DNA from 2 places in the Streptomyces sp. NPDC042102 genome. Region 1 is predicted to be linked to the other one. Evidence: predicted binding sites of a transcription regulator. Region 1 holds the regulator's gene; the other holds the start of a gene.

Evidence for each region. Region 1 encodes HrcA, which represses chaperone genes, less so after heat shock. Its sites were predicted from a motif close to TTNGCACTCNGNNNNNCNGAGTGCNAA; they were not measured.
Region 2: groL (chaperonin GroEL) is a predicted target of HrcA. The motif match lies at 8,527-8,553, and genes of this name have one in related genera.

The regions. Positions count from the first base shown of each region.
Region 1 is NZ_JBVJDL010000002.1:704,628-719,886, reverse strand. It holds gene ACZ6KO_RS11320 (YceI family protein) at 1-245, shown strand, start outside; gene ACZ6KO_RS11315 (hypothetical protein) at 257-499, opposite strand; gene holA (DNA polymerase III subunit delta) at 561-1,559, shown strand; gene rpsT (30S ribosomal protein S20) at 1,849-2,115, opposite strand; gene lepA (translation elongation factor 4) at 2,305-4,170, shown strand; gene ACZ6KO_RS11295 (AMP-dependent synthetase/ligase) at 4,458-6,347, shown strand; gene hemW (radical SAM family heme chaperone HemW) at 6,394-7,626, shown strand; gene ACZ6KO_RS11285 (DUF3097 domain-containing protein) at 7,749-8,546, opposite strand; gene ACZ6KO_RS11280 (MBL fold metallo-hydrolase) at 8,575-9,309, opposite strand; gene hrcA (heat-inducible transcriptional repressor HrcA) at 9,463-10,479, shown strand; gene dnaJ (molecular chaperone DnaJ) at 10,480-11,616, shown strand; gene ACZ6KO_RS11265 (nitronate monooxygenase) at 11,738-12,802, shown strand; gene ACZ6KO_RS11260 (16S rRNA (uracil(1498)-N(3))-methyltransferase) at 12,802-13,548, shown strand; gene ACZ6KO_RS11255 (histidine triad nucleotide-binding protein) at 13,764-14,123, shown strand; gene ACZ6KO_RS11250 (ribonuclease Z) at 14,126-15,031, shown strand; gene ACZ6KO_RS11245 (carbohydrate kinase family protein) at 15,252-15,259, shown strand, end outside.
Region 2 is NZ_JBVJDL010000013.1:15,546-30,804, forward strand. It holds gene murQ (N-acetylmuramic acid 6-phosphate etherase) at 1-529, shown strand, start outside; gene ACZ6KO_RS30990 (PTS transporter subunit EIIC) at 547-2,136, shown strand; gene ACZ6KO_RS30995 (hypothetical protein) at 2,206-2,703, shown strand; gene ACZ6KO_RS31000 (Uma2 family endonuclease) at 2,901-3,479, shown strand; gene ACZ6KO_RS31005 (DUF4328 domain-containing protein) at 3,697-4,146, shown strand; one part of gene ACZ6KO_RS31010 (IS630 family transposase) at 4,194-4,771, opposite strand; one part of gene ACZ6KO_RS31010 (IS630 family transposase) at 4,771-5,272, opposite strand; gene ACZ6KO_RS31015 (phosphoribosylanthranilate isomerase) at 5,344-5,946, opposite strand; gene ACZ6KO_RS31020 (Uma2 family endonuclease) at 6,084-6,656, shown strand; gene groL (chaperonin GroEL) at 6,741-8,363, opposite strand; gene ACZ6KO_RS31030 (cold-shock protein) at 8,685-8,891, opposite strand; gene ACZ6KO_RS31035 (MoaD/ThiS family protein) at 9,275-9,553, opposite strand; gene thrC (threonine synthase) at 9,599-10,903, opposite strand; SAM riboswitch class I at 10,897-11,052, opposite strand; gene ACZ6KO_RS31045 (glucosyl-3-phosphoglycerate synthase) at 11,217-12,242, shown strand; gene ACZ6KO_RS31050 (alpha,alpha-trehalose-phosphate synthase (UDP-forming)) at 12,400-13,866, shown strand; gene otsB (trehalose-phosphatase) at 13,910-14,791, opposite strand; gene ACZ6KO_RS31060 (DUF3263 domain-containing protein) at 14,916-15,152, opposite strand.

The DNA.
Region 1 (15,259 bases):
GCCGCTGGGCCGTCGCGGGCGCCCTGACCCTGCACGGGGTCAGCCGCTCGGTCACCCTGGACACCGAGTACCTGGGCACCGGCACGGGCCTGGAGGGCGAACCCCGCGCGGCCTGCCGGGCCACGGCCCGCCTGAACCGCGAGGACTTCACCCTGAACTGGCAGTCCACGCTGGCCCAGGGCATCGCGGCGATCGGGTCGAGCATCCAGGTCGAACTGGACGTGCAGATCGTCCACAAGGCCTGACGGGCCGCGGCCTACGGGGCTTCGAGCCAGCCCTCGTACTCGGCGGCGAGGCCGTCCAGGGCCGTGGGGTCGAGCCGGGCCGCCGGGTCCTCGACGACCACCAGCCACTGGGCGTCCTCGGCGTCGTCCTCGCCGGCCAGGGCGTCGCGGACCAGCTGGGGTTCCTCGGCCAGGCCGAAGCGGTCCACGGCCTCGTCGGCGACCTCCTCGGCGGCGTCGCGGTCGGGCAGGACCAGTACATGTCGCACATTCACGCGACCATTGTCGGGTACGGGGCGCGGGGGAGTGTCGGTGCGGCGTGGGATGCTGGACGCGATGGCCACCAGGAAGAACTCCACCGACGATCCGCTCGCCCCGCTCACCCTCGCGGTGGGGCAGGAGGACCTGCTGCTCGACCGCGCCGTGCGGGAGGTGGTGGCGGCCGCCCGTGCCGCCGACGCCGACACGGACGTGCGCGATCTGAACCCCGAGCAGCTCCAGCCGGGCACGCTCGCCCAGCTGACCAGTCCCTCGCTCTTCGCCGAGCGCAAGGTCGTGGTCGTGCGCAACGCGCACGACCTGTCCGCGGACACGATCAAGGACGTCAAGGCGTACCTCGGCGCGCCGGTCGAGGAGATCACCCTCGTCCTCCTCCACGCGGGCGGTGCCAAGGGCAAGGGTCTGCTGGACGCGGCCCGCAAGGCCGGCGCGCGGGAGGTGGCCTGCCCGAAGATGACGAAGGCCGGCGACCGGCTGGCGTTCGTACGCGGCGAGTTCCGCACGCTGGGCCGTTCGGCCACGCCGGAGGCCTCGCAGCTGCTGGTGGACGCGATCGGCAGCGATCTGCGCGAGCTGGCGAGCGCGGTGGCGCAGCTGTGCGCGGACGTCGAGGGCACCATCGACGCGGGCGTGGTCGGCCGCTACTACACGGGCCGGGCCGAGGCCTCCAGCTTCGAGGTGGCCGACCGGGCGGTCGAGGGCCGCGCGGCCGAGGCCCTCGAAGCGCTGCGCTGGGCGCTGGGCACCGGTGTGGCCCCGGTGCTGATCACCAGCGCCCTCGCCCAGGCCGTCCGGGCCATCGGCAAGCTGGCCTCCGCCCCGCGCGGGGCCCGCCCCGGTGATCTGGCGCGCGACCTCGGCATGCCGCCGTGGAAGATCGACCGGGTCCGCCAGCAGATGCGCGGCTGGTCGGCGGACGGCGTCGCGGACGCCCTGCGCGCGGTCGCGGAGGCCGACGCGGGCGTCAAGGGCGGCGGCGACGACCCCGAGTACGCGCTGGAGAAGGCGGTGGTCGCGGTGGCCCGCGCCGCCCGCCCCCGCCGTCCGGCCCACTGACGGTCCCGCCCACTGATGGTCCTGGGCGCTGACGGTCCTGGGCGCTGACCGTTCCGGGCGCCGGCGCCGGTGCCCAGGATCGTGGCGGGCTGCCGTGGTCCGCCTACGTACCCCCGTCCGGGTACGCGAAGGCCCCGGGCGCCGTCCTGGGGAAGGGCGGAGGCCGGGGCCTTCGGTTACTTCTGGTGTGTCGCGCCCGCGTGGCGAACGCTTCGTGCGCGGCACGGGGGCCGGTCAGGAGCGGGAGAGAGGGCCCGCTGGTTCCTCACCGGCGATTCACATCGAGAGCTCAGCCCTGGAGGGTGGCAACCTTGGCAGCCAGCGCCGACTTCTTGTTGGCGGCGGCGTTCTTGTGGATGACACCCTTCGAGACGGCCTTGTCGAGCGCACGGGCGGCGGCGCGGGAAGCCACAGTGGCCTTCTCGACGTCACCGGCGACGACGGCCTCGCGGGCCTTGCGGATCGCGGTCTTGAGCGACGACTTGACGGCCTTGTTGCGCAGGCGCGCCTTCTCGTTGGTCTTGTTCCGCTTGATCTGGGACTTGATGTTCGCCACGAAAGAGCCTTTTCAGGTTCAGAGATTGATCTTCGGATTGCGTCCCGACAGCTGAGAGGGCATACGAGACACAGCTGCCCAGGCTACCAGGCGTCCATTGGGCGGCCCAAACCGAGCGCACTCGCCCAGTCATGGGACCATGGATGTCTGCGTAACGTTCCGACTGCGACCCGAGAATCAGGACACTGCGTGCCCGCGACCCCTAGCCACGTGCCCGAGCCGAGCCGTACCGACCCGGCGCTGATCCGCAATTTCTGCATCATCGCGCACATCGACCACGGCAAGTCGACGCTCGCCGACCGGATGCTCCAGCTGACCGGCGTCGTCGACCAGCGGCAGATGCGCGCCCAGTACCTCGACCGCATGGACATCGAGCGTGAGCGCGGCATCACGATCAAGTCGCAGGCGGTCCGTCTGCCGTGGGCGCCCACGGCAGGCCCGGGCCAGGGCAGCACGCACATCCTGAACATGATCGACACCCCGGGCCACGTGGACTTCACCTACGAGGTCTCCCGCTCGCTGGCGGCCTGCGAGGGCACGATCCTGCTGGTGGACGCCGCCCAGGGCATCGAGGCGCAGACCCTCGCCAACCTGTACCTGGCGATGGAGAACGACCTCGCGATCGTCCCCGTCCTGAACAAGATCGACCTGCCGGCCGCCCAGCCGGAGAAGTTCGCCGAGGAGCTGGCGAACCTGGTCGGCTGCGAGCCCGACGACGTCCTGCGGGTCTCCGCCAAGACCGGCCTCGGCGTGGACGCGCTGCTCGACCGCGTCGTGGAGAAGGTCCCGGCGCCCGTCGGCGTCAAGGACGCCCCGGCCCGCGCGATGATCTTCGACTCGGTCTACGACTCGTACCGCGGCGTGGTCACCTACGTCCGCGTGGTCGACGGCCAGCTCAACAAGCGCGAGCGCATCCGGATGATGTCCACCGGCGCGACCCACGAGCTGCTGGAGATCGGTGTCTCGTCCCCGGAGATGACCCCGGCCGACGGCATCGGCGTCGGCGAGGTGGGTTACCTCATCACCGGCGTGAAGGACGTCCGCCAGTCCAAGGTCGGTGACACCATCACCAGCCTGCACAACGGCGCGACCGAGGCCCTGGGCGGCTACAAGGACCCCAAGCCGATGGTGTTCTCGGGCCTGTACCCGCTGGACGGCTCGGACTACCCGGACCTGCGCGAGGCCCTGGACAAGCTCCAGCTCAACGACGCCGCGCTCGTCTACGAGCCCGAGACCTCCGCCGCGCTCGGCTTCGGCTTCCGCGTCGGCTTCCTCGGCCTGCTCCACCTGGACGTGATCCGCGAGCGCCTGGAGCGCGAGTTCGGCCTCGACCTGATCGCCACCGCCCCCAACGTGGTCTACCGCGTGGTCATGGAGGACGGCAAGGAGATCACGGTCACCAACCCGAGCGAGTTCCCCGAGGGCAAGATCTCGGACGTGTTCGAGCCGGTCGTGCGTGCCACGATCCTCGCGCCCACCGAGTTCATCGGCTCGATCATGGAGCTGTGCCAGACCCGCCGCGGCACCCTCCTCGGCATGGACTACCTCTCCGAGGACCGCGTCGAGATCCGCTACACCCTCCCGCTCGCGGAGATCGTCTTCGACTTCTTCGACCAGCTGAAGTCCAAGACCCGCGGCTACGCCTCCCTCGACTACGAGCCCACCGGCGAGCAGGCCTCCAGCCTGGTCAAGGTCGACATCCTGCTGCACGGCGACAAGGTGGACGCCTTCTCCGCCGTCTGCCACAAGGACGCCGCCTACGCCTACGGCGTGCGCCTGGTCGCCAAGCTGCGCGAGCTCATCCCGCGGCAGGCCTTCGAGGTGCCGGTCCAGGCGGCCATCGGCTCCCGCGTCATCGCCCGCGAGACCATCCGCGCCATCCGCAAGGACGTCCTCGCCAAGTGCTACGGCGGTGACATCTCCCGTAAGCGGAAGCTGCTGGAGAAGCAGAAGGAGGGCAAGAAGCGCATGAAGATGGTCGGCTCCGTGGAGGTCCCCCAGGAGGCCTTCATCGCGGTGCTCTCCAGCGACGAGTCCAGCGGCAAGAAGAAGTAGCCGCAGCAGCACAGGAGTAACCGGAATCGGTACGAACGGGCCCCCGCGCACACGCGCGGGGGCCCGTTTCGTTATGAACCGGCCGCTCGCCGACCCTTACGCACCGGCAGGAGGGCCTCTAGTCTGATCACTGCTCGATGGTTACTCGCCAGTTTCAAGCCCCGCCTGGTTCAACCCCGCCTGGTTCAAGCCCCTGCCGCAGATCAGCCCGGTGCAGATCAGCCCGGTCTGCAACCTGCCAGTCCCCACGCCCACGCCCTGCCGCGTGGACCGGTCCGGAGGATGTCGTGAGCGACACACAGTCCCTTGTCGAGAATCGCCCGCCCACCGTGGCGACCGTCTTCCTTGAGCGCGTCGCGGCCACCCCGGACGCCGAGGCCTACCGGTATCCCGTACCGGCGGCCTCCGGTCAGGGGCCGGACGAGTGGCGGTCGCTGAGCTGGGGCCAGGCGGCCGAGCGGGTGTTCGCCATCGCCGCGGGCCTGGCCGAGCTCGGTGTCCAGGCCGAGGAGCGCGTCGCGCTCTCCTCCGGGACCCGGGTCGAGTGGATCCTCAGCGACCTGGGCGTGATGTGCGCCGGCGCCGCGGTCACCACCATCTACCCGAGCACCAACGCCGAGGAGTCGGCGTACATCCTGTCCGACTCCGAGGCGCGCGTCCTGATCGCCGAGGACGCCGCCCAGCTCGCCAAGGCCCGCGAGCACCGCGGCGCGCTGCCCGAGCTGCGCCACGTCGTGGTCATCGACGCCGCGGACGTGGTCGCGCAGGACGGTGACCCGGAGGGCTGGGTGCTCTCCCTCGCCGACCTGGAGGCGCTGGGCAAGGAACACCTCGCCAAGCACCCCGCCGCGGTCAAGGACCGCGTCGCGGCCATCACCGCCGACCAGCTCGCCACCCTCATCTACACCTCCGGCACCACCGGGCGCCCCAAGGGCGTCCGCCTGCCGCACGACAACTGGTCGTACATGGCCAAGGCCACCGTCGCCACCGGCCTGATCACCAAGGACGACGTCCAGTACCTCTGGCTGCCGCTGGCCCACGTCTTCGGCAAGGTGCTCACGTCCGGCCAGATCGAGGTCGGTCACGTCACCGCCGTCGACGGCCGCATCGACAAGATCATCGAGAACCTGCCGGTCGTGCAGCCGACGTACATGGCGGCCGTCCCGCGCATCTTCGAGAAGGTCTACAACGGGGTCGCGGCCAAGGCCCGCGCCGGCGGCGGTGCCAAGTACAAGATCTTCCAGTGGGCCGTCGGCGTGGCCCGCGAGTACGCCAAGGTCACCCAGGACAACTTCCGCCGCACCGGCAACGCCACCGCGCCCTTCGGCCTGTCCACCAAGCACAAGATCGCCGACGCGCTCGTCTACTCCAAGCTCCGCGAGGCCTTCGGCGGCCGGCTGCGCGCCGCCGTCTCCGGCTCCGCCGCGCTGGCCCCCGAGATCGGCTACTTCTTCGCCGGCTCAGGCATCCACATCCTGGAGGGCTACGGCCTGACGGAGTCCAGCGCCGCCTCCTTCGTCAACCCCGGCGAGGCCTACCGCACCGGCACCGTCGGCAAGCCGCTCCCCGGCACCGAGGTCCGCATCGCCGACGACGGCGAGATCCTGCTGCGCGGCCCCGGCATCATGCAGGGCTACCACAACCTCCCCGAGAAGACCGCCGAGGTCCTGGAGGCCGACGGCTGGCTGCACACCGGCGACATCGGTGAGCTCTCGCCCGACGGCTACCTGCGCATCACCGACCGCAAGAAGGACCTGATCAAGACGTCCGGCGGCAAGTACGTCGCCCCGGCCGAGATCGAGGGCCAGTTCAAGGCGATCTGCCCGTACGTCTCCAACATCGTCGTGCACGGCGCCGACCGGAACTTCTGCTCCGCGCTGATCGCCCTCGACGGCCCCGCGATCCTGGGCTGGGCCGCCGAGCACGGCCTGGAGGGCAAGACCTACGCCCAGGTCGTGGCCGCCCCCGAGACCACCCGCCTGATCGAGACCTACATCCAGACCCTCAACGAGGGCCTCCAGCGCTGGCAGACGATCAAGAAGTTCCGGCTGCTCCCGCGCGACCTCGACGTCGAGCACGGTGACCTCACCCCCAGCCTGAAGCTGAAGCGGCCCGTCGTCGAGCGCGAGTTCAAGGCCCTGATCGAGGAGATGTACGAGGGCGCCCGCGAGGCGTGACGTTCGACGCGTCCACCACGGCCGGGCGGTGCGGGACAATGGGCGCATGCCTTCCGCACTGCCCGACGGTGAACCCATGCCCGAGGACGGCTCCCTGCCGTCGTCCGCCCTTGCGGGCGCGGGGAGCCGTCCGCTCGGCTTCTACCTGCACGTTCCCTACTGCGCGACGCGCTGCGGGTACTGCGACTTCAACACCTACACGGCCACCGAGCTGCGGGGCACCGGGGGCGTGCTCGCCTCCCGCGAGAACTACGCCGACACCCTGATCGACGAGATCCGCCTCGCCCGCAAGGTCCTGGGCGACGACCCCCGGCCGGTACGCACCGTCTTCGTCGGCGGCGGCACGCCCACCCTGCTGCCCGCCGCCGACCTGGTGCGGATGCTCGCCGCGCTGCGCGCGGAATTCGGGCTGGCCGACGACGCGGAGATCACCACCGAGGCCAATCCGGAGTCGGTCGGTCCGGCGTACCTGGAGGAGCTGCGGGCCGGCGGCTTCAACCGGATCTCCTTCGGCATGCAGAGCGCCCGCCAGCACGTGCTGAAGGTGCTCGACCGCACCCACACCCCCGGCCGCCCGGAGGCGTGCGTGGGGGAGGCGCGGGCGGCGGGCTTCGAGCACGTCAACCTCGACCTGATCTACGGCACGCCGGGCGAGTCCGACGACGACTGGCGCGCCTCGCTCGACGCGGCGATCGGCGCGGGCCCCGACCACGTGTCGGCGTACGCGCTGATCGTGGAGGAGGGTACGCAGCTGGCGCGGCGGATCCGCCGGGGCGAGGTCCCCATGACGGACGACGACGTGCACGCCGACCGCTACCTGATCGCGGACTCCGTGCTGGCGGACGCCGGGTACCAGTGGTACGAGGTGTCGAACTGGGCGACGTCCGAGGCGGGCCGCTGCCTGCACAACGAGCTGTACTGGCGCGGCGCCGACTGGTGGGGGGCGGGACCGGGCGCGCACAGCCACGTCGGCGGCGTGCGGTGGTGGAACGTGAAGCACCCCGGCGCGTACGCCGCGGCGCTGGCCGGCGGGCGCTCGCCGGGGGCGGGGCGGGAGCGGCTGTCGGACGAGGACCGGCGGGTGGAGCGGATCCTGCTGGAGCTGCGGCTGGCGGAGGGGGTGCCGCTGGCGCTGCTCGCGCCTGCGGGGCTCGCGGCGTCCCGGCAGGCCCTGACCGACGGTCTGCTGGAGGCGGCGCCGTACGCCGAGGGGCGGGCCGTGCTGACCTTGCGGGGGCGGTTGCTGGCGGACGCGGTCGTGCGGGACCTGGTCGACTGACGGGGGCGCTGGGCCGTGGGGCCGCGGGGCCGCTGCGCGGAGCCTTTCCCCCACCCCGCCCCTTCCCGTAACCGGGGGCAAGCCCCCAGACCCCCGATACGTGCGGTCGCGCCCCGCCGGCGTCACGCCGTCACGTGGTCGATCAGGTGTTCCACCGGGCCCAGGAGGGTGGGTTCCAGGTCCTTGTAGGACGTCACGTGGGACAGGATCCGCTTCCACGCGGCCCCCGTGTTCTCCGGCCAGCCCAGGGCCCGGCAGATGCCCGTCTTCCAGTCCTGGCCCGGGGGGATCACCGGCCAGGACCCCAGGCCCAGCGACGACGGCTTCACCGCCTGCCAGATGTCCACGTACGGGTGGCCCACCACCAGGACGTCCGGGCCCGCGACCGACGCCGCCAGGCGGGACTCCTTCGAACCCGGGACCAGGTGGTCGACCAGGATGCCCAGGCGGGCGTCCGGGCCCGGGCGGAAGTCCGCGACGATCGCCGGGAGGTCGTCCACCCCGGACAGGTACTCCACCACCACGCCCTCGATGCGCAGGTCGTCGCCCCAGACCTTCTCCACCAGCTCCGCGTCGTGGCGGCCCTCCACGTAGATCCGGCCCGCCCGGGCCACGCGCGCCCGCGCCCCGGGCACCGCAACCGAACCGGAGGCCGTGCGGGCCGGGCCCGCCGGCCTCGGAGCGGGGCGGACCAGCGTCACCACCGCGCCGTCCAGCAGGAAGCCCCGCGGCTCCAGCGGGAAGACCCGGCGCTTGCCGAAGCGGTCCTCCAGGGTCACCGTGCCGGCCTCGCAGGCCACCACCGCCCCGCAGAAGCCCGTAGCGGCCTCCTCGACCACGACGTCGGGGTCGGCCGGCACCTCGGGCACCGCCCGGGGACGCTTCCACGACGGGGTCAGGTCCGGTGAGTACTCGCGCATCCGCCCGACAGTAGGGACAACCGCCGCCCTAGGAAGGTGACACGCCGAAACGCGCGGCCAGTGTGTCGCGTTGCGCACGCACGAAGCCCGCGGAGACCACCGCTCCGTGACCGGGCACGTACAACGCGTCCTCGCCGCCCAGGGCCAGCAGCCGGTCCAGGGCCGCCGGCCACTGCGCCGGCACCGCGTCCGGGCCCGCCATCGGTTCGCCCGACTCCTCGACCAGGTCCCCGCAGAAGACGACTTCCGCGACATCGGGGGGATCGGGCACGAACACCGCCAGGTCGTGGCGCGTGTGCCCGGGGCCGACATTGGCCAGCAGCGCCTGTACGCCGCCCAGGTCGAGCGTCCACTCGCCCGACACCGAGTGGCGGGGCAGGACCAGCAGGTCGGCCGACTCCGTGGCGTCCTCCTCCGGCAGGCCGTGCCGGACCGCGTCCGCGCGCAGCGCCTCCCGCTCCAGCCGCAGCAGCGTGTCCAGCCCCACCGCCCCGAAGACCTCCGCCCCCGAGAACGCCGCCCCGCCCAGCACATGGTCGAAATGGCCGTGCGTGAATGCGATATGGGTCACGCGCCGGCCGGTGATCCGCTCCGCCTGGGCCCGCAGTACGGCCCCCTCGCGCACCGACGAACCCGGGTCGATCAGCAGGACCGATTCGTCCCCGACCACCAGTCCCACCGTGCAATCCCACACCGGAAGGCGGCGCCGGCCGGTCCGCGCGGTGATCCGCTCCCAGCCGGCCTCTTCCCAAGCGACGTCCATACCGCGACGCTACCGTGACCGGCGCGATGGGCAGCGGCCCTTGCTAGGTGTATGCCTGCCCGCCGTACACTGACCGGGGGATCTCTGGCACTCACCTGCACCGAGTGCCAGACGCAGGCCGAAACCGAACCGAACGAGCTGGAGGTGCGCGCGATGCTCAGCGAACGCAGACTCGAAGTGCTGCGCGCCATCGTCCAGGACTACGTCGGGACGGAGGAGCCCGTCGGCTCCAAGGCGCTCACCGAGCGGCACAAGCTCGGCGTCTCGCCCGCCACCGTGCGCAACGACATGGCCGTGCTGGAGGACGAGGGCTACATCGCCCAGCCGCACACCAGCGCCGGCCGGATCCCCACGGACAAGGGCTACCGCCTCTTCGTCGACCGGCTGGCGGGCGTCAAGCCGCTGTCGACGCCCGAGCGCCGGGCCATCCACAACTTCCTGGACGGGGCGGTCGACCTCGACGACGTCGTCGGCCGCACCGTACGGCTGCTGGCGCAGCTGACCCGCCAGGTCGCGATCGTGCAGTACCCGTCGCTGACCCGTTCCACCGTGCGCCACGTCGAGCTGCTGGCGCTCGCGCCGGCCCGTCTGATGCTCGTCCTGATCACGGACACCGGCCGGGTCGAGCAGCGCATGGTGGACTGCGCCGCGCCGTTCGGCGAGCAGTCGCTGGCCGATCTGCGGGCCCGGCTCAACAGCCGCGTCGTCGGCCGCCGGTTCGCGGACGTGCCGCAGCTGGTGCAGGACCTCCCCGAGTCGTTCGAGAGCGATGACCGCGGCACGGTGTCGACCGTGCTCGCGACCTTGCTGGAGACGCTGGTGGAGGAGACCGAGGAACGGCTGATGATCGGCGGCACCGCCAATCTCACCCGCTTCGGACATGATTTCCCCCTGACCATCCGGCCCGTGCTGGAGGCGCTCGAGGAGCAGGTCGTGCTCCTCAAGCTGCTCGGCGAGGCCAACGAGTCGGGGATGACCGTACGCATCGGCCACGAGAACGCGTACGAGGGACTGAACTCCACGTCCGTCGTCTCGGTCGGCTACGGTTCGGGCGGCGAAGCAGTCGCCAAACTCGGCGTGGTCGGACCGACCCGCATGGACTACCCCGGAACGATGGGAGCGGTACGCGCAGTGGCACGTTACGTCGGACAGATCCTGGCGGAGTCGTAAGTGGCCACGGACTACTACGCCGTTCTCGGCGTGCGCCGCGACGCATCGCAGGACGAGATCAAGAAGGCCTTCCGGCGGCTCGCACGCGAGCTGCACCCGGACGTCAACCCCGATCCCAAGACGCAGGAGCGTTTCAAGGAGATCAACGCCGCGTACGAGGTGCTGTCGGACCCGCAGAAGAAGCAGGTCTACGACCTCGGCGGCGACCCGCTGTCCTCCTCGGGCGGCGGCGGCGCGGGCGGTTTCGGGGCCGGCGGCTTCGGCAACTTCTCGGACATCATGGACGCGTTCTTCGGTACGGCGTCCCAGCGCGGCCCGCGCTCGCGCACCCGGCGCGGTCAGGACGCGATGATCCGTCTGGACCTGGAGCTGGACGAGGCCGCGTTCGGCACCACCAAGGAGATCCAGGTCGACACGGCCACCGTGTGCACGACCTGCTCCGGCGAGGGCGCCGCCCCCGGCACCTCGGCGCAGACGTGTGACATGTGCCGCGGCCGCGGTGAGGTGTCGCAGGTGACCCGGTCCTTCCTGGGCCAGGTCATGACCTCGCGCCCCTGCCCGCAGTGCCAGGGCTTCGGCACCGTGGTCCCGACCCCGTGCCACGAGTGCGCGGGCGACGGCCGGGTCCGCTCCCGCCGCAACCTCACCGTCAAGATCCCGGCCGGCGTCGAGAACGGCACCCGGATCCAGCTCGCGGGCGAGGGCGAGGTCGGCCCCGGCGGCGGTCCCGCTGGCGACCTGTACGTGGAGATCCACGAGCTCCCGCACGCGGTGTTCCAGCGGCGCGGCGACGACCTGCACTGCACGGTGACGATCCCGATGACGGCGGCCGCGCTGGGCACGAAGTGCCCGCTGGAGACGCTGGACGGCATGGAGGAGGTGGACATCCGCCCGAGCACCCAGTCCGGCCAGTCCATCCCGCTGCACGGCCGTGGCGTGACCCACCTGCGCGGCGGCGGTCGCGGCGACCTGATCGTCCACGTCGAGGTGCAGACCCCGAACAAGCTGGACGCCCAGCAGGAGGAACTGCTGCGCCAGCTGGCCAAGCTGCGCGGTGAGGAGCGGCCGATGGGCCAGTTCCAGCCGGGTCAGCAGGGCCTGTTCAGCCGGTTGAAGGACGCGTTCAACGGCCGTTGACGGACGCGTTCGACGGCCACTGGCAGACGCGTTCGACGGCCGCTGACGGCGGGCCGCCGTGGATTATGCCAGGCGAATGCCACGATTCGGCCTGGTGCGGTGGACATGGCACGATGCGGTCATGTCCACCGCACTGAACGGTCTTTCCCCGTATCCGATCGTGCAGGCTCCCATGGCGGGCGGCGCCTCGTGCCCGCCGCTCGCCGCCGCCGTGTGCGAGGCGGGCGCGCTGGGCTTCCTGGCCGGCGGCTACAAGACCGCCGATGGCATGTACCAAGAGGTCAAACGGCTGCGGGGGCTCACCCGGCGGCCGTTCGGCGTCAACCTGTTCCTGCCGCAGACCGCGTACGTCGATCCCGCCGCCGTCGAGGCCTACCGCGGGCAGCTCGCGGGCGAGGCCAGCTGGTACGAGACCTCGCTCGCCGCCGATGACATCGTTGGCACGTGCGACGACGGCTACGACGCCAAGCTCGCCATCCTCCTCGAAGACCCGGTCCCGGTGGTCTCGTTCACCTTCGGCTGCCCCACCCCGGCGGCCCTGGCGAGCCTGCGCGCGGCGGGTACGTACACGGTGGTGACCGTGACCTCCGTCGAGGAGGCGCGCACCGCGCAGGCGGCCGGCGCGGCCGCCGTGTGCGTCCAGGGCATCGAGGCCGGCGGCCACCAGGGCACCCACCGCGACGACCCGCACGCCGACGGGACGGGCGTCGGGCTGCTGGCCCTGGTCGCACAGGTGCGGGAGGCGGTCGCGCTGCCCATCGTCGCGGCCGGCGGCCTGATGCGCGGTTCGCAGATCGCGGCGGTGCTCGCGGCCGGCGCGGAGGCGGCGCAGCTGGGCACGGCGTTCCTGGCCTGCCCGGAGTCCGGGGCGCACGCGCTGCACAAGAAGGCGCTGACGGACCCCCTGTTCGTCCGTACCGAGCTCACCCGGGCGTTCTCGGGCCGGCCGGCCCGGGGGCTGGTCAACCGGTTCATGCGCGAGCACGGACCGTACGCGCCGGCGGCCTACCCGCAGGTGCACTACCTGACGGCGGGCCTGCGCAAGGCCGCCGCGGCGGCCGGGGACCCGCAGGGCATGGCCCTGTGGGCGGGCCAGGGCCACCGGCTGGCGCGGGTGCTGCCGGCCGGGGAACTGGTAGAGGTGCTCATGGCCGAGCTGGCCGAGACCCAGATGAGGAGCGTGTGATGACGGCCCCGGTGTTCGTGGTCGAAGAGGTGCCCGCGGGGCCGGAGTTCGTGCTGGAGGGCCCCGAGGGCCGGCACGCGGTGTCGGTGAAGCGGCTGAACCCCGGTGAGGACGTGGTCCTCACCGACGGGCGCGGCCGCTGGACCGAGGGCGTGGTCAAGGCCGCCGAGGGCAAGGACCGCCTGGTGGTCATGGACCTGCACACCGTCGAGGAGGAGCCCGAGCCGGCCGTGCGGATCACCGTGGTCCAGGCGCTGCCCAAGGGCGACCGGGGCGAGCTGGCCGTCGAGACGATGACGGAGACCGGCGTCGACGCGATCGTGCCGTGGCAGGCGTCGCGGTGCATCACGCAGTGGCGCGGCGACCGGGGCGCCAAGTCCCTGGCCAAGTGGCGCAGTACGGCGCGCGAGGCCGGCAAGCAGTCGCGCCGGGTCCGCTTCCCGGAGGTCGCGGAGGCCCTGTCGACCAAGCAGGTCGCGGCGCTGCTGGCCGGGGCGGACCTGGCGGTGGTCCTCCACGAGGACCGCGAGGCGGGCTCGGAGCCGCTGGCCACGGCCGCGCTGCCGGCCGCCGGCTCGATCGTGGTCGTGGTGGGCCCCGAGGGCGGGGTCTCGCCGGACGAACTCGCGGCCTTCGCCGAGGCGGGCGCCCGGCCGTACCGCCTGGGCCGCTCGGTGCTGCGCACCTCCACCGCCGGTACGGCCGCGACGGCGGTCCTCCTGGCCCGCACGGGCCGCTGGTCGTAGCCGGGGCCGGGGCCGGGGCCGGGGCACTGGTCCCGGAGCCCGCGGGGCCGCCCGCCCCCCCCGGCAAGGTCCGTAGGCCCCGGGGCGGGCCCCGCGACGGACGCCGTGACCCTCGCCCCGGCCCGATCCGGACGCGGGGGCGCCGCGGGCGCCGGACGGCGCTCCGGCGGCCGATACGATGCACGCAGATGATCAGCGCGACCGGAGGACAAGCGATGGCAGGGGAACCGCAGGAAGACTGCCTGTTCTGCAAGATCGTCACGGGGGACATCCCCGCGACGGTCGTACGGGAGACCGAGACCACGGTGGCGTTCCGGGACATCAACCCGCAGGCGCCCACCCACGTGCTCGTCGTCCCGCGCGTCCACTACCCCGACGCCGCGAGCCTCGCCGCCGCCGAGCCGGCGGTCGCGGCCGACATGCTGCGCGAGGCCGCCGAGGTCGCGGCGCAGGACGGCGTCGACGCGTCCGGCTTCAGGGTCGTCTTCAACACCGGCGCCGGAGCCGGCCAGACCGTCTTCCACGTGCACGCCCACGTCCTCGGCGGACGCGGCCTGCAGTGGCCCCCGGGATAGCCGTGTCCGCACGCGAGTTCGTGGTGCTGGGCACCGCCAGCCAGGTGCCCACCCGGCACCGCAACCACAACGGCTACCTGCTGCGCTGGGACGGCGAGGGCATCCTCTTCGATCCCGGCGAGGGCACCCAGCGGCAGATGCTGCGCGCCGGCGTCGCCGCGCACGACATCGACCGGATCTGCGTCACCCACTTCCACGGTGACCACAGCCTCGGTCTCGCCGGGGTGATCCAGCGCATCAACCTCGACCGGGTCCCGCACCCGGTCACCGCGCACTACCCGGCCAGCGGGCAGAAGTTCTACGACCGGCTGCGGTACGCCACCGCCTACCGCGAGACCGTCGTCATCGACCAGGTGCCGGTCTCCGAGGACGGCGTGCTGGCGACCGGGGCCTCCTACACGCTCTCCGCCCGCCGGCTCTCGCACCCGGTGGAGTCCTTCGGCTACCGCCTCACCGAACCCGACGGCCGCCGGATACTGCCCGGGCTGCTCGCGCGGCACGGCATCAAGGGCCCCGACGTGGGCCGGATCCAGCGCGAGGGCGTGCTCGGCGGCGTCACGCTGGAGGACGTCAGCGAGCCCCGGCCCGGGCAGAGCTTCGCCTTCGTGATGGACACCCGGCTGTGCGACGGGGTGTACGGCCTCGCCGAGGGGTGCGACATGCTCGTCATCGAGTCCACCTTCCTGGACGAGGACCAGCACCTCGCCGAGGAGCACGGGCACCTGAGCGCGGGCCAGGCCGCCCGCGTGGCCCGGGACGCGGGCGTGCGGCACCTGGTGCTGACGCACTTCTCGCAGCGCTACACCGACCCCGACGCGTTCGAGCTCCAGGCCCGCGCCGCGGGGTTCGAGGGCGAGCTGACGATCGCCGCGGACCTGGCCCGGGTGCCCCTGCCCAAACGCCGCTGAGGCAGCCCCGCGGGACGGCCGTGGCACCCGTGGCGCGCACCACGCGCCGTGCGCGACCGCCGACTTCCGGCTGTGATGTGGGCCACACTGGGTTTGGCCCGGCGCCGCGCGGGCAGGGCCGGGAGCTCGCCACCGAACCGGGGAGGACACCGTGACCAGTCGGAACACCAGAGGCAGCCGCCCGACCGCACCCCACGGCGCCGCCCGCGCCGCGGCGGCGGTGGACCC
Region 2 (15,259 bases), on a different contig from region 1:
CCTCGGCCCCCGCGACACCGTCGTCGGGATCTCCGCCTCCGGCCGCACCCCGTACGCCGTCGGCGCCGTCACCTTCGCCCGTACGCGCGGCGCGCTCACCGTCGGCCTGTCCTGCAACGCCGGCTCCCCGCTGGCCGCGGCCGCCGACCACGGCATCGAGGTCGTCGTCGGCCCGGAGCTCCTCACCGGCTCCACCCGGCTGAAGGCCGGCACCGCCCAGAAGCTCGTCCTGAACCTGATCTCGACGATCACGATGATCCGCCTCGGCAAGACGTACGGGAACCTCATGGTCGACGTCCGCGCCTCCAACGAGAAGCTGCGCGCCCGCTCCCGCCGCATCGTCGCCCTCGCCACCGGCGCCCCCGACGACGAGATCGAGGCGGCCCTGACCGCCACCGGCGGCGAGGTCAAGCACGCCATCCTCGTCCTCCTCACGGGGACCGACGCCGCCGAGGCCGCCCGCCGCCTGGACGCGACCGGGGGCCACCTCCGCGCCGCCCTCACGCCCCTCCACCCCACGACCGCCTAGGCGAGGGCACGACCACCATGGCTCCTGACGACAGCGACCAGACCGGCGACCAAAGCAACGACCACAACAGCGACCAGGTCAGCGACCGGACCATCGACAAGATCAGCGACAAGCACCGCGCCACCGCCGCCGCGCTGCTCCCCCTCGTCGGCGGCCCGGACAACGTCACCTCCGTCGCGCACTGCATGACCCGGCTGCGCCTCGGCCTGCGCGACCGTTCCCTCGTCCAGGACGAGGCCCTGCGCGCCCTCCCCGCGGTCCTCGGTGTCGTCGACGACGACACGTACCAGATCGTCCTCGGCCCCGGCGCCGTCGCCCGCGTCACCCCGGAGTTCGAGGCCCTCGTCGAGGCGGGCCGGAGCACCGCACCCGCGCACGGACCCGGCGTCACCGCCGCCGAACTCGCCGCCCGCGGCGCCGCCCTGAGGTCCGCTCAGAAGGCCCGCAACGCCACCCCGCTCAAGCTCGCCCTGCGCCGCATCGCCAACATCTTCGTCCCGCTCATCCCCGCCCTCATCGGCTGCGGCATCATCGCCGGCCTCAGCGGCCTGCTCACCAACCTCGGGCAGCTCCCCTCCCTCGTCCCCGCCCTGACCGCCATCGCCTCCGGCTTCCTCTCCCTCATCGCCGTCTTCGTCGGCCACAACACCGCCAAGGAGTTCGGCGGCACGCCCGTCCTCGGCGGTGCGGTCGCCGCGGTCATCGTCTTCCCGGGCGTCGCCAGGATCACCGTCTTCGGCCAGCCCCTCTCCCCCGGCCAGGGCGGCGTCCTCGGCGCCCTCGCCGCGGCCCTCCTCGCCGTCCACGTCGAGAAGTGGTGCCGCCGCCGCGTCCCCGAGGCCCTCGACGTGCTCCTCACCCCGACCCTGACCGTCCTGGTCACCGGCCTGATCACCCTCTACGGCCTGATGTACGCGGCCGGCGAGGTCTCCCGCGCCATCGGTACGTTCGCGGGCTGGCTCCTCGGCTCCGGCGGCGCCCTCGCCGGCCTCGTCCTCGGCGGTCTCTTCCTCCCCCTGGTGATGCTGGGCCTGCACCAGGCCCTGATCCCCATCCACACCACCCTCATCGAGCAGCAGGGCCACACCGTCCTGCTCCCCATCCTCGCCATGGCCGGCGCCGGCCAGGTCGGCGCGGCGGTCGCCGTGTACCTGCGCCTCCCCCGCAACCCCTCGATCCGCGCCACCGTCAAGTCCGCGCTCCCCGCCGGGTTCCTGGGCGTCGGCGAACCCCTCATCTACGGCGTCTCGCTCCCCCTCGGCCGCCCCTTCGTCACCGCCTGCATCGGCGGCGCGGCCGGCGGCGCCTTCGTGGGCCTGCTCCACCAGCTCGGCGTGGCCGTCGGCTCCACCGCCATCGGCCCTTCCGGCTGGGCCCTGTTCCCGCTCCTGGACGGCTCGTCGGGCATGGGCGCGACGCTCGCCGTGTACGCCGCGGGCCTCGGCGTCGGCTACGTCACCGGCTTCCTCGCCACGTACTTCTTCGGCTTCACCCGCCGGATGCTCGCCGACCTCGACCTCGACCCCGGCCCGGACACCGGCACCACCCCGGCCGCGGCCGGCGCACAGGGCGAGGCTCCGGCCGCTGCGACGACGCCGGTCCGCTGACCACTGGCCCGTCGGGCGGCGGTGGGCGAGACTCGGCGGTGCGCGCGTCCGAGGACGTAGATTGACCCGATGGGCCTCATGAACATGCTGACGGGTACGAAGCACCCCGCGAGCGGCGTCGTACCGCGCCCCACCCAGGAGCTCCGGGCCGCGCTCCTCGCCCTCGACCCGCCCGAGGGACCCTTCACCGTGCGGGAGGGCGCCCTCGTCGGAGCCGACGTCCTGGCGGAGTGGAGGGTCCGCGAATCCGGGCCCGGGACCTCGGTGAACCGCATCTACCAGATACGGCTGCGCCTGGTCCCGGACCGCCGCGAGGTCCGCGCCCTCGAACTCCAGCGGGAGGTCACGCGGCGCGGCAGCGGCGGCTCCGGACCGGCCGTGGCGGCCAAGTGGACCCGGGGCCCCGTCCGTACGGTCTCCAAGGAGTGGACGGTCGAACGCGGCCCCGACGGCCGCCGCCGCCTGGTCGAGACGTCCTGCTGGCGCTCCTCGGACATGCGGCTGCCGCTGCGCGACGCCGTCCTCGCCGCCGGCTGGACCTGGCGCGGCGTCCTCTTCAAACTCTGACTCCAAGCGCCCCGACGACGGCCACCTCACCTTCGGGGCCGCCGCCCGGGGGGCGTCACCAGCCTTTGACCACCCGAACGGCCGGGCCACACGATCGGGTTAACAGCCCGCTACCGGACCCACACGGTGAGGCATATGCCATTCAGTCGATCCGAAGGTGGGCACACACGGCACCATGGTGTCGAGGAGGCGCCACCATGACCCCCAGCTTCGCCGAACACCCGCAGATGACGGTCGAGGAGTTCGAGCAGATCGCCCGGACGACGCCCGAGACGGTGACCCTTGAATTCATCCAGGGAAAGCTAGAGGTCAAACCCGTGCCGGACGGCGACCACAACGAGATCACCATGTGGGTGGTGCGGCAATGCATGCAGCAGCGGCCGGAACTGAACCTCTACACGGAGCGGGGCTTGAAGGTCGAGCGGTACCGCGCGGGCCGCGCACGGCCCGACGGCACGCTCGCCCCGATCGGTACGTTCGCGGGGACAGGCGAGTGGGCCGACACGACGAAGGTCCTCATGGTCATGGAGGTGACCTCGCACGACTCCGACACCGACCGGCGTGACCGGACCGAGAAGCGCGACGGATACGCCGCCGCGGCCATTCCCGTCTACCTGCTCATCGACCGGGAGCGGTGCACGGTGACCGTGTACAGCGAGCCGGAGGAGGGCAGGTACACGATGGACCCCGCTTTCGGGTACGGCGAGACCGTCAAGATCCCCGCCCCCGTCGGGATCACCCTGAACACCGAGGCCCTGAAGGACTTCGCCTCCTAGCCGCCCTGACGCCCTGACGCCCTGACCAGCGGAAACCGTATGGACTCCGGGATCGGGACCGGCATATCTTCTGCGGGCCCCCGCCCGCCCGGCGGCGGCCGTCCGCATGTCATCCGTTCCCGTGGGGGTCCACCGTCATGTCCTTCAGCCCGCCCGGCCCACCGCCGCCCGCGCAGCCGTTCCCGCAGCCCGGCCCGGCCCCGTACCCGGCCCCGTAGTGCCCACGGTCGTCGTCTTCATCATCTGGTTCCACCGCGTACGGACCAACGGCGGCATCTTCCGCCCCGACGCCTTCACCCTGGGCCGCGGCTGGGACATCGGCGCCTGGTTCGTCCCCGTGGCGAACCTGGTCCTGCCCTGCCGGATCGCCCTGCAGACCTGGCGGGCCAGCACCCGGCGCGGCCCCGACGGCTCCGACCGCACGGCGCCCGTCGCCCTGCTGATGTCCTGGTGGGCGCTCTGGGTCCTGGGGGCGATCCTGGGGCGTGTCTTCAGCCGGATCTACATGTCGGCCGACACCGTGGACGAGCTGCTCCCGGCGGGACGGCTCGGCATCGCCGCCGACCTCGTCACCATGGTCGCCGGCGTGCTCGCCATCCTCTTCGTCCGCAGGCTGACGGCGATGCAGAACACCATGGCGACCGAGGGCCCGTACGCGCGGGCCTGACGGGGCGGCCCGGACGCCCCCTCCAGGCCGCTACTGACTTCAGCTCGTCAGGGTGACGCTGGGTCGTCGAAGGTCAGGCCGGTGCCAGCTATGAAGCCGTCGAGGGTGTCGGGCCGGTACTGGAGGCGTTTGAGCCGGTTGCGGACGAGGACTTCCAAGCGGTCGAGGGCCATGACGGCGAGGTTGGCCAGGCTGCGCTTGATGTGCGCCCACACGCCCTCGACCGGGTTCAGATCGGGCGAGTAGGCGGGCAGCAGGAACACCGTCAGCCACGCCCGCTCGGCGACGAGGTCCCGCATCCTGCGGGAGACGTGGGTATTCAGCCGGTCCCAAACCAGCACGATCGGCGCCCTGACCAACTGATGGATGCCGTCGACCAGCGCAATGAAGTCCCGCTCGCCCATGCTGCGGCGCTTGCCCTTGCCCGCGGGATGGGTCCGCAAGCGGTGGCATAGCCGGGTGCGGGAGCCGGGCCGCATCGCTATCAGCCCGGCTACCGACAGTCGTCCCGAGCGGCGTCCGCTCACTGTCACGACCGGGGTGACGCCGCGCCGGCCCCAGGTGCGTCCCCGGGGCGGCCGTCGGGTGAAGCCGGCTTCGTCCTCGAAGCAGACGTAGCCCCCGCAGGCCGCCCGGGCCCTTTTACCTCCGCCCAGGTCGCCTCCTTCCACACGCTCACGGCCTGCTCATCACGCTCGGCGACCCGCCGTGCGGGAACCTGTGGGCTGAAGCCGAGCCGGTGCATCAATCGAGTGGCACCGGAGACGCTGTAGGAGACGTGGAACTTCCTGCCGATCAGCGTGGCCACCCTCGATGCGGTCCACACCTGGTTCTCCACCCAGCCGTGCGCAGCCGGACCCTGCTCCAGAAACCCCGCCAGCTTCTCCAGGCAGTACGGCGACAGCCGGCATCTCGATCCACTCGGGCCACGCGAGGTCAGAGCCGCGACTCCGCCGTCCCGCCACAGCTGGTGCCACTGGTAGGCCGATTTCCGGCTCACCCGCAGTTGGCGCGCGACCTCCACCGGCTTGATCTTCTGCTCGAACAGCTCAGCCGCCTGCATCCGCACGGTCTCACGGCGCTGACGTCCCACAACGGTCAGCCCGCCCCCATCCGCATATCTCACACACCACGGGATACAGCCACTGAGCCAAGCCCCTCAGCCACTTCGCGACGAATCACCCTGACGAGCTGAAGTCAGTAACCGCGGGCGGCCTCGACGAACGCGCGGATCAGATCCGGGGACTTCACCCCGCGCGCGCTCTCCACCCCGCTGGACACGTCCACACCCCACGCGCCGGTCACGGCGACGGCCTCGCGGACGTTGACCGGGGTCAGCCCGCCGGCGAGCAGCCAGTGGCCCTCGGGGGCGGTGAAGTCGGCGGAGCCCCAGTTCCACGGCTTGCCGGAGCCGGGGTCGGGGGCGTCGAGCAGCAGCAGGTCCTCGCCGTACTCGCCGCAGCGCCGGACGTGTTCGGCGGTGGCCCGCAGCAGGGTCCGGCCCTCGGCGCGCAACGCCTGGTAGTACTCCGGGCCCTCGTCCCCGTGCAGCTGCACGCCCCGTACGCCGCTCTCCTCGGCGAACCGCCGCACCTCGTCGACCGGCTGCCCGCGGAACACCCCGACGGTCAGCACGTGCGCCGGCACCCGCGCGGCCAGCCGCCGCCCGGTGACGGCGTCGACCGTACGCGGACTGCCGGGCGCGAAGACGAACCCGACGGCGTCGGCCCCGGCCGCGACGGCGGCGTCGACGTCGGCGTCGGTCCGGAGCCCGCAGATCTTGACGAAGAGATCACCCATGCCGTCCAGTCAACCAAACCAACCCGATCGAGGGGCGGCCCGTCTCGGCACCCGGGCACGGCCGCCCCTGCGCGGCTAGCCTGGAGTGAGCACGAGTTCACGCACAGCACGCCACGCGGAGGACAACGGTGACGATCATGGTCGAACGCCCCACACCGATAGAGCAGGCGGCACCGCCGACGTTCGAGACGCTCCTGCACACCGTCGCGGAGATGAACACACCACACGGCTTCAAGGCCGAGCTCATCCGGGGGAAGATCATCGTGTCGCCGTTCTCGAAGCTGCGCTACTCCAAGCGCATGCGCCATGTGCGTGAGCAGCTCCAGGCACACGTCCCCGAGGGACAGTTCGCCGACACGTCTCCCTTCCTGTTCCGGTTCGCGGCGGCAGAACGCGGCTACGGGCCGGACCTGTACGTCGCGGATGAAGCGGCTTTCGACGAGGACGGGCTGCACGCGGACGCAGCGTCGCTCTCGCTGGTCGGTGAGTTCACCTCCGTCTCCACCCGGGACGCCGACTGGAACGAGAAGCTGGACGTGTACGGCGCGCTCGTGCCCGTCTACCTGGTCATCGACATGCAGGAATCGGAGATCACCTGCTTCTGGGACCCTTCCCCGCAGGGCTACCGCTCCCGGACCACGGTGTCCTTCGGCAAGCCCCTGCAGATCCCCGAGCCTTTCGACTTCTCGCTCGACACCTCTGGCTTCTAAGGGCCGGCGAACGCCCGAGGGCGGCACCCCCCGTATGGGGAGTGCCGCCCTCGGTCGTAGAACAGCCGATCAGCGCGAGGCCAATCAGAAGTCCATGTCACCGCCCGGCATGCCGCCCGGAGCACCGGCCGCGGCCTTCTCCGGCTTGTCGGCGATGACGGCCTCGGTGGTGAGGAAGAGCGCGGCGATCGACGCGGCGTTCTGCAGCGCGGAGCGCGTGACCTTCGCCGGGTCGATGATGCCCTCGGCGATCATGTCGACGTACTCGCCGGTCGCGGCGTTCAGGCCCCAGCCCACGGTCAGGTTGCGGACCTTCTCCACGACGACGCCACCCTCGAGACCACCGTTGACGGCGATCTGCTTGAGCGGGGCCTCCAGGGCGAGCTTCACGGCGTTGGCGCCGGTCGCCTCGTCACCCGAGAGCTCCAGCTTCTCGAAGACCGCGGAGGCCTGGAGCAGGGCCACGCCACCACCGGCGACGATGCCCTCCTCGACGGCCGCCTTCGCGTTGCGCACGGCGTCCTCGATGCGGTGCTTGCGCTCCTTGAGCTCGACCTCGGTCGCGGCACCGGCCTTGATGACGGCGACGCCACCGGCGAGCTTCGCCAGGCGCTCCTGGAGCTTCTCGCGGTCGTAGTCCGAGTCGGAGTTCTCGATCTCGGCGCGGATCTGGTTGACGCGACCCTGAACCTGGTCGCTGTCACCGGCACCGTCGACGATCGTGGTCTCGTCCTTGGTGATGACGACCTTGCGGGCGCGGCCGAGCAGGTCCAGGCCCGCGTTCTCGAGCTTGAGGCCGACCTCCTCGGAGATGACCGTGCCACCGGTGAGGATGGCGATGTCGCCCAGCATGGCCTTGCGGCGGTCGCCGAAGCCCGGGGCCTTGACGGCGACGGACTTGAAGGTGCCGCGGATCTTGTTGACGACCAGGGTCGACAGGGCCTCGCCCTCGACGTCCTCGGCGATGATCAGCAGCGGCTTGCCGGACTGCATGACCTTCTCCAGGAGCGGCAGCAGGTCCTTGACCGAGCCGATCTTGGAGTTGACGATCAGGATGTACGGGTCGTCGAGGGACGACTCCATGCGCTCCATGTCGGTGGCGAAGTACGCCGAGATGTAGCCCTTGTCGAAGCGCATGCCCTCGGTGAGCTCGAGCTCCAGGCCGAAGGTCTGCGACTCCTCGACCGTGATGACGCCTTCCTTGCCGACCTTGTCCATGGCCTCGGCGATGAGCTCGCCGATCTGGGTGTCGGCGGCGGAGATGGAGGCCGTGGAAGCGATCTGCTCCTTGGTCTCGACATCCTTCGCCTGCTCCAGCAGGGCGCCGGAGACGGCCTCGACGGCCTTCTCGATGCCGCGCTTCAGAGCCATCGGGTTGGCGCCGGCGGCCACGTTGCGCAGGCCCTCGCGGACGAGCGCCTGGGCCAGGACGGTCGCGGTGGTCGTACCGTCACCGGCGACGTCGTCCGTCTTCTTGGCGACTTCCTTGACCAGCTCGGCGCCGATCTTCTCGTACGGGTCCTCCAGCTCGATCTCCTTGGCGATGGACACACCATCGTTGGTGATCGTGGGGGCGCCCCACTTCTTCTCAAGGACGACGTTGCGGCCCTTGGGGCCAAGGGTGACCTTGACGGCGTCGGCGAGCTGGTTCATGCCGCGCTCGAGACCGCGCCGGGCCTCCTCGTCGAACGCGATGATCTTGGCCATGTGAAGTGGTCCTCCCGGACTGGGGTGGATTGCCTTCGGACCGTGTGGCGCCCGCGACGGACGGCCTGCCTGCCCCGGCGGTTCCTTCCCACCGGGCCTGCGGGCCTCACCGACCCGGTCCTCGTCTTTATCACTCTCACCCGGAGAGTGCTAACGCCAATGATTAGCACTCGCCCCCCTCGAGTGCAAGCGGCTCCCGGGAAACGGACACGGTCCTGACGGCGGCGCCCGCGGACGGGGTCCGGGCACGCGAAGGGCCCGCACCCCCCTCCGGGATGCGGGCCCCTCGTACGTTGCCGGTGGTGGTCGATCGCGCCGGGACTAGCCGATGGCGAGCTTGACCATGTCCGCCTGCGGACCCTTCTGGCCCTGCGAGATCTCGAACTCGACCCGCTGACCCTCTTCAAGGGTGCGGTACCCGTCCATCTGGATCGCGCTGTAGTGGACGAACACATCCGCACCACCGTCGACCGCGATGAAGCCGTAGCCCTTCTCCGCGTTGAACCACTTGACGGTGCCCTGAGCCATGCCTAACTCCCCTATTACTGGCCCTTGCGCAGGACCGCACTTCGCGGTCCCGGGTCAGAACTTGCGCCGGAACGCCTCGACCGCGGCTGAATGTATCTGCACCAGTGCTGTCTGCAACAGGTCATTCCGACGAGAATTCTGGACACGCGGATACGCTGAAATCCAGTGAAAAGTTGGCATATTCCAGGGCAACTCGGACCCGGCATATCGCGCCAAAGCCCCATACCGCACGCGCACATTGACCCAATGTCGACCATGCCGCGGCGCCGCCATATGCGGCGGGCAAGAACAGGGCGTGGGACTTCCCCAACTCTACCGCGCCCAAGCAAGCAGAATTGCCCCCTCCGCTTTTGCGGAAGGGGCAATTCATATGCGTGCGCGTGTCAGCAGCCCCCGGCCACGGCGGGGATGATCGAAACACCCGCGCCGTCCGGCGTCACCGTCTGCAGACCGCCCTCGAAGCGCACGTCGTCGTCGTTGACGTAGACGTTCACGAACCGGCGCAGTTTGCCCTGGTCGTCCAGGACGCGCGCGGCGATGCCCGGGTGGTTCTTCTCCAGGGACTCGATGACCTCGGCCAGGGTCGCGCCCTCGGCGGGGACCTCGGCCTGACCGCCGGTGTACGTGCGCAGGATGGTGGGGATACGGACGTTGACGCTCATGGCGCTACCGCCTTTCCGTGGTGCAGGAGAGAGAGGAGAGGGGGATCAGGCCAGGCCGGCGGCGCGGAACGCGTCCAGGCTCGGGCGGATGGTGGCGGTCTGGCCGCTGTCGGCGGCGACCGCCTCCAGGGTCTTGAGGCCGTCACCGGTGTTCAGGATCACGGTGGTCAACGACGGGTCCAGGACGCCGTTCTCGATGAGCTTCTTCGTCACGCCCACGGTCACTCCGCCGGCGGTCTCCGCGAAGATGCCCTCGGCCCGCGCGAGGATCTTGATGGCCTCGACCACCTGCTCGTCGGTGACGTCCTCGACGAAGCCGCCGGTGCGGCGCGCGATGTCCAGGACGTAGGGGCCGTCGGCCGGGTTGCCGATGGCCAGCGACTTGGCGATGGTGTTCGGCTTCTGCGGGCGGACCACGTCCTGGCCGGCCTTGAAGGCGGTGGACACCGGGGAGCAGCCCTCGGCCTGGGCGCCGAAGATCTTGTACCGCTTGTCCTCGACCAGGCCCAGCTTGATGAGCTCCTGCAGCCCCTTGTCGATCTTCGTCAGCTGCGAGCCGGACGCGATCGGGACGACGATCTGGTCGGGCAGCCGCCAGCCGAGCTGCTCGCAGATCTCGTACGCGAGGGTCTTGGAGCCCTCGCCGTAGTACGGCCGCAGGTTGACGTTGACGAAGCCCCAGCCCTCGCCCAGCGGGTCGCCGATGAGCTCGGAGCAGAAGCGGTTGACGTCGTCGTAGTTGCCCTCGATGCCGACCAGGTCACCTCCGTAGACCCCGGCCATGACGACCTTGCCCTGCTCCAGGTCGTGCGGGATGAACACGCAGGAGCGGAAACCGGCGCGGGCGGCGGCGGCGCCGACGGCGCCGGCCAGGTTGCCGGTGGAGGAGCAGGACAGGGTCGTGAAGCCGAAGGCGCGGGCGGCCTCGACGGCGATGGCCACGACGCGGTCCTTGAAGGAGTGCGTCGGGTTGCCGGAGTCGTCCTTGACGTAGAGCTTGCCGGTGACGCCGAGCTCCTTGGCCAGGTTCTCGGCGTCGACGAGCTTGGTGAAGCCGGGGTTCAGGCTCGGCTTGGAGGCCACGTCGGCGGGGACGGGCAGCAGCGGCGCGTACCGCCAGATGTTGTTGGGGCCGGCCTCGATCGCGGCGCGCAGCGCCCCGGGGTCTCCGGCCGGGAGCTCGTAGGCCACTTCCAGCGGGCCGAAGCATTCGGCGCAGGCGAAGATGGGGCCGAGCTCGAAGCGGGTACCGCATTCGCGACAGGAGAGCGCGGTCGCGGGACCGAGGTCGACGGTGGTGGTGGTTCCGGCAGTCTGTGCAGCCATGACGGCGAGGCCCTTTCTCCTCATCTTCCTCGTGACGCACTTCGCCACGAGACGGATTTGGCACCTTCCCTAGCCGGGGACCTCGCTGCGTGTTGCGTACGCAGTCGCGAGAACCGACTGGAGGGTTGCCGGGGCTTCAACGGGCCGTTTCCCTCTGCCCCTCTGGATGAGCGGTATGGCACCGGGCATCGCGCTCCATGCGCGGGTCCGGGCGTTTATGCGCGAGGGCCCCCGACGTGCGAGGGTCCTTCGCGTTGTTCAAGACTGTAACTGAAGGGTCGGGCCGTTGAGACAGCCGTCCGATCCGCGAGATGGATCACACCGGGGAGTGCTGAAGGTGCTGGAAGAGGTGGAGCGCTGGCTGGCCGATCGCTCCTGGGCCGCCGCCGACCGACCGCTCGACCAGCTGGTTTCCGCGAAACGGGCAGCCGGGACGACGGTCAGCGTGGTGCTGCCCGCGCTGGACGAGGAGGCCACGGTCGGGGCGATCGTGGAGACGATCCGGCGGGACCTGATCGAGGCACTGCCCTTCCCTCTGGTGGACGAGCTGGTCGTGGTCGACTCGGGCTCGAGCGACGGCACCGCGAAGGTGGCCGCCGCGGCCGGCGCCCGGGTGGTGCACCGCGACGCGATACTGCCGCGGATCCCGGCGGTGCCGGGCAAGGGCGAGGTGCTGTGGCGCTCGCTGCTGGTGACGAGCGGCGACATCGTCTGCTTCGTCGACGCCGACCTGCGCGACTTCTCGTCGGTGTTCGTGTCGGGGATCGTGGGCCCGCTGCTGACCGAGCCGGACGTGCAGTTCGTCAAGGCGATGTACGACCGCCCGCTCGGCACGGAACCCGGCGGGCGCGCCCCCGGCACGGCTCCCGGCACGGCCCCCGGCCGGGGGGAGCAGGGCGGCCGGGTGACCGAGCTGGTCGCGCGCCCGCTGCTGAACCTGCACTGGCCGCGGCTGGCCGGCTTCGTCCAGCCGCTGGGCGGCGAGTACGCCGTGCGCCGCTCCCTGCTGGAGCGGCTGCCGTTCCCGGTCGGCTACGGCGTGGAGCTGGGCCTGCTGGTCGACGCCCTGCACACGGTGGGCCTGGACGCCCTGGCCCAGGTGGACGTGGGCGTACGGCTGCACCGGCACCAGGACGGTCTGGCGCTGGGCCGGATGGCGGCCGCGATCTACCGCACGGCGCAGCTGCGGCTCCCGCCCGGGCACTCCCCCGGCCCGCGCCGGGGGTACCCCGCCGTACGGCCGGAGCTGACGCAGTTCGAGCGCGGACCGGAGGGCTTCGTACCGCACACGTACCCGGTGGACACGCAGGAGCGGCCGCCGATGCTCGACATCGAGGAGTACGCGCCGCACCGCGTGGCGTGAGCGCGGCCGCCGTCGCGGGCTCCGTGGCACCCGTGGCCCGCGTGGCCCCGCGGCCGGCAGCGCCCGGCCGGCCCGGCCGGGAGTGGCGTTGGTCTCGCCGCGGCGCGGGCGGCGGAGCGGACGTTTGAGCGGGAGCGGCCCCGGCTAGGTTGGCCGCATGGCTTCCCAGGTACTCGTCGCCGCCAACCGCGGCCCGCTCACGTACGCCCTCGCCCCCGACGGCACCCTCGACGCCCGGCGCGGCGGCGGCGGTCTCGTCTCCGGCCTCTCCGCCGCCCTCGCGGAGCAGCCGGAGGCGCTGTGGATCTGCGCGGCCCTCTCCGACGCCGACCGCGAGGCGGTCCGCCGGGGCGTTTCCGAACCAGGCGTCCGGATGCTGGACATCGATCCCGCCGTCTACGACGACGCGTACAACGGCATCGCGAACTCGGTGCTGTGGTTCACCCACCACGGCCTGTTCGACATTCCGCGCGAGCCGGTCTTCGACACCGCCTTCCGGCACCGGTGGGACTCCTACGTCGCCTACAACCGGGCCTTCGCCGAGGCGCTGGCCGAGGAGGCGGCCGAGGGCGCGACCGTGCTCGTGCAGGACTACCACCTGGCCCTGGTCCCCAACCAGCTCCGCACCCTGCGCCCCGACCTGCGGATCGGCCACTTCTCGCACACCCCGTGGGCCTCGGCCGACCAGCTGGACGTCCTGCCCGACGAGATCCGCGCCGAACTGCTGTGGGGCATGCTCGGCGCGGACGTCGTCGGTTTCCACACCTGGGGATGGGCGAACCGGTTCCTGGCCGCGTGCCACCTGGAGGACGCCACCGGGATCGCCGATCCGCACTTCTCGGCCGGCCCGCAGGAGCGGTACGTCACGCAGGTGCGGCGCTCGGCGCCGCGCCACAAGCGGGCGGACGTGGTGGCGTACCCGCTGGGTGTGGACGGCGAGGACCTGCGGGCGCTGGCCGGCCGGCCGGAGGTCGACGAGCACCTGGCGGCCCTGCGGGCGGAGGCGGGCGGCTGCCGCACGATCGTGCGCGTGGACCGCACGGAGCTGTCGAAGAACGTGGTGCGCGGGCTGCTCGCGTTCCGGGAGCTGCTGGAGGTCTACCCGCAGTGGCGGGGGCAGGTCGTCCACTTCGTCTTCGCGTACCCCTCGCGGCAGGACCTGAAGGTCTACCGCGACTACACGGCGCGGGTGAGCGAGCTGGCGGAGGAGATCAACGCCGAGTTCGCCACGGAGGACTGGCGTCCGGTGCACCTCTACGTCAAGGACGACTTCGCGCGCTCGCTGGCGGCGTACCGGCTGGCGGACGTGGCCCTGATCAACCCGGTGGCCGACGGCATGAACCTGGTGGCCAAGGAGATCCCCGTGGTCTCGGACGCGGGCTGCGCGCTGGTGCTGTCGCGGGGCGCGGGGGCCTACGAGGAGCTGCGCGCCGACGCGTTGACGGTGAACCCGTACGACATCTCGGAAACGGCGGACGCCCTGCACGACGCCCTGTCGATGCCGGCGGAGGAACGCACGGCCCGCACCCACCGGCTGGCGGAGAAGGCGACGTCCCTCCCCCCGGCCGCGTGGTTCCGGGCCCAGCTGGCGGACGTCCGCGAGAGCGGCCCACGGCGGGGCTAGTACCTGTCCGGCCCTAGGCTCTGTCCGGCCCTGGCCCCGTCGCCTAGACCGGGTCGCCGTCGCGGGTGCGCAGTTCCTCGGCGAGGGCGGCGAGGAACGACGCCACCTCGCCCGGGCCCGACAGCACCAGGTCGGCGCGGGCGGCCAGTTCGGGGACCTCCGCGGAGCCGCTGCACACCAGCAGGCCGGGCAGGCCGTCCGTACGGCGCTTCTCGACCGCCGCGTAGGCGGCGAGGTCGCCGAGGTCGTCGCCCGCGTACAGGACGGCCCCGGCGCCGGTCTCGTCCAGGTACTCGGTGAGCGCGACGCCCTTGTCCATGCCCGGCGGGCGCAGTTCGAGGACGGCCCGGCCGGGCTCCACGATGAGCCCGTGGGCCTGCGCCAGTTCGGCCAGCGGCTCCCGCAGTGCCTCGAAGGCGGCCGCCGGGTCCTCGGCGCGGCGCGTGTGGACGGCCAGCGCCCGGCCCTTCTCCTCGATCCAGGTGCCCTGCCACGCACCGATGGAATCCAGGAACCCGGGCAGTTCGGCGCGCACGGCGGCGACGCCCGGGTGTTCGGCGGGGGTGTGGACGATGCCGCTGACCGCGTCCCACCGCTCGGCCCCGTAGTGGCCGAGGACCACCAGGTGTTCCAGGCCCGGCACGCCCGCGAAGCCGCCGTAGCGGACGGCGACCCCCGCCGGCCGGCCGGTGACCACGGCGACGGACGCCACCCGCGGCGCGAGCGCGGACAGGGCGGGGACGGCGTCGGGGTGGGCGCGGGCCTGGTCGGGGTCGGGGACGATGTCGGCGAGGGTGCCGTCGAAGTCGAGCGCCACCACGGAACGGCGTGGTGCGCGGAAGAGGGCCTGGAGTCCCTCGCGTCCCGCGGCGGTGGCGGGCACCGGCAGATGGTTGGGCAGGTCGTGCGGATGGCTGCTCCCCATGGCTACGACCCTACCGGCGCCGCCCGTCACCCGCCCAGCCCTTGACCAGAAGGACCGGGACCACCCTGGCAACGCCGGCAGCCGGCCCGGCGAGAGGCCGGGACGGGGCCCGGCGAGTGCGCCGCTACCGGCGGGCCCGCTGGGCCTCGCGGATACGGCGCAGACGGTTCACCGTGCCGGGGGCGTGCGCCAGGGCGCGCGGGTCGTCCATCAGCGCGTTGAGCAGCTGGTAGTAGCGGACCGGGGTCAGCCCCAGTCCCTCGCGTATCGCCCGTTCCTTGGCACCGGGACCCGGCCAGGTGCGCGCCTCGTACGCGAGCACGGCGGCCTCGGTCGCCGTCAGCTGCGCGTCGTCCGTCATACGGCCACATTAACGCCGGGCTCCGACAGCCCTCCGTGCCCCCGGACAGCCGTACCGGCGGCCCGGCCTCCGGGCCCCCGGGGCCGGAAGGCCCGACGGCCGGGCCC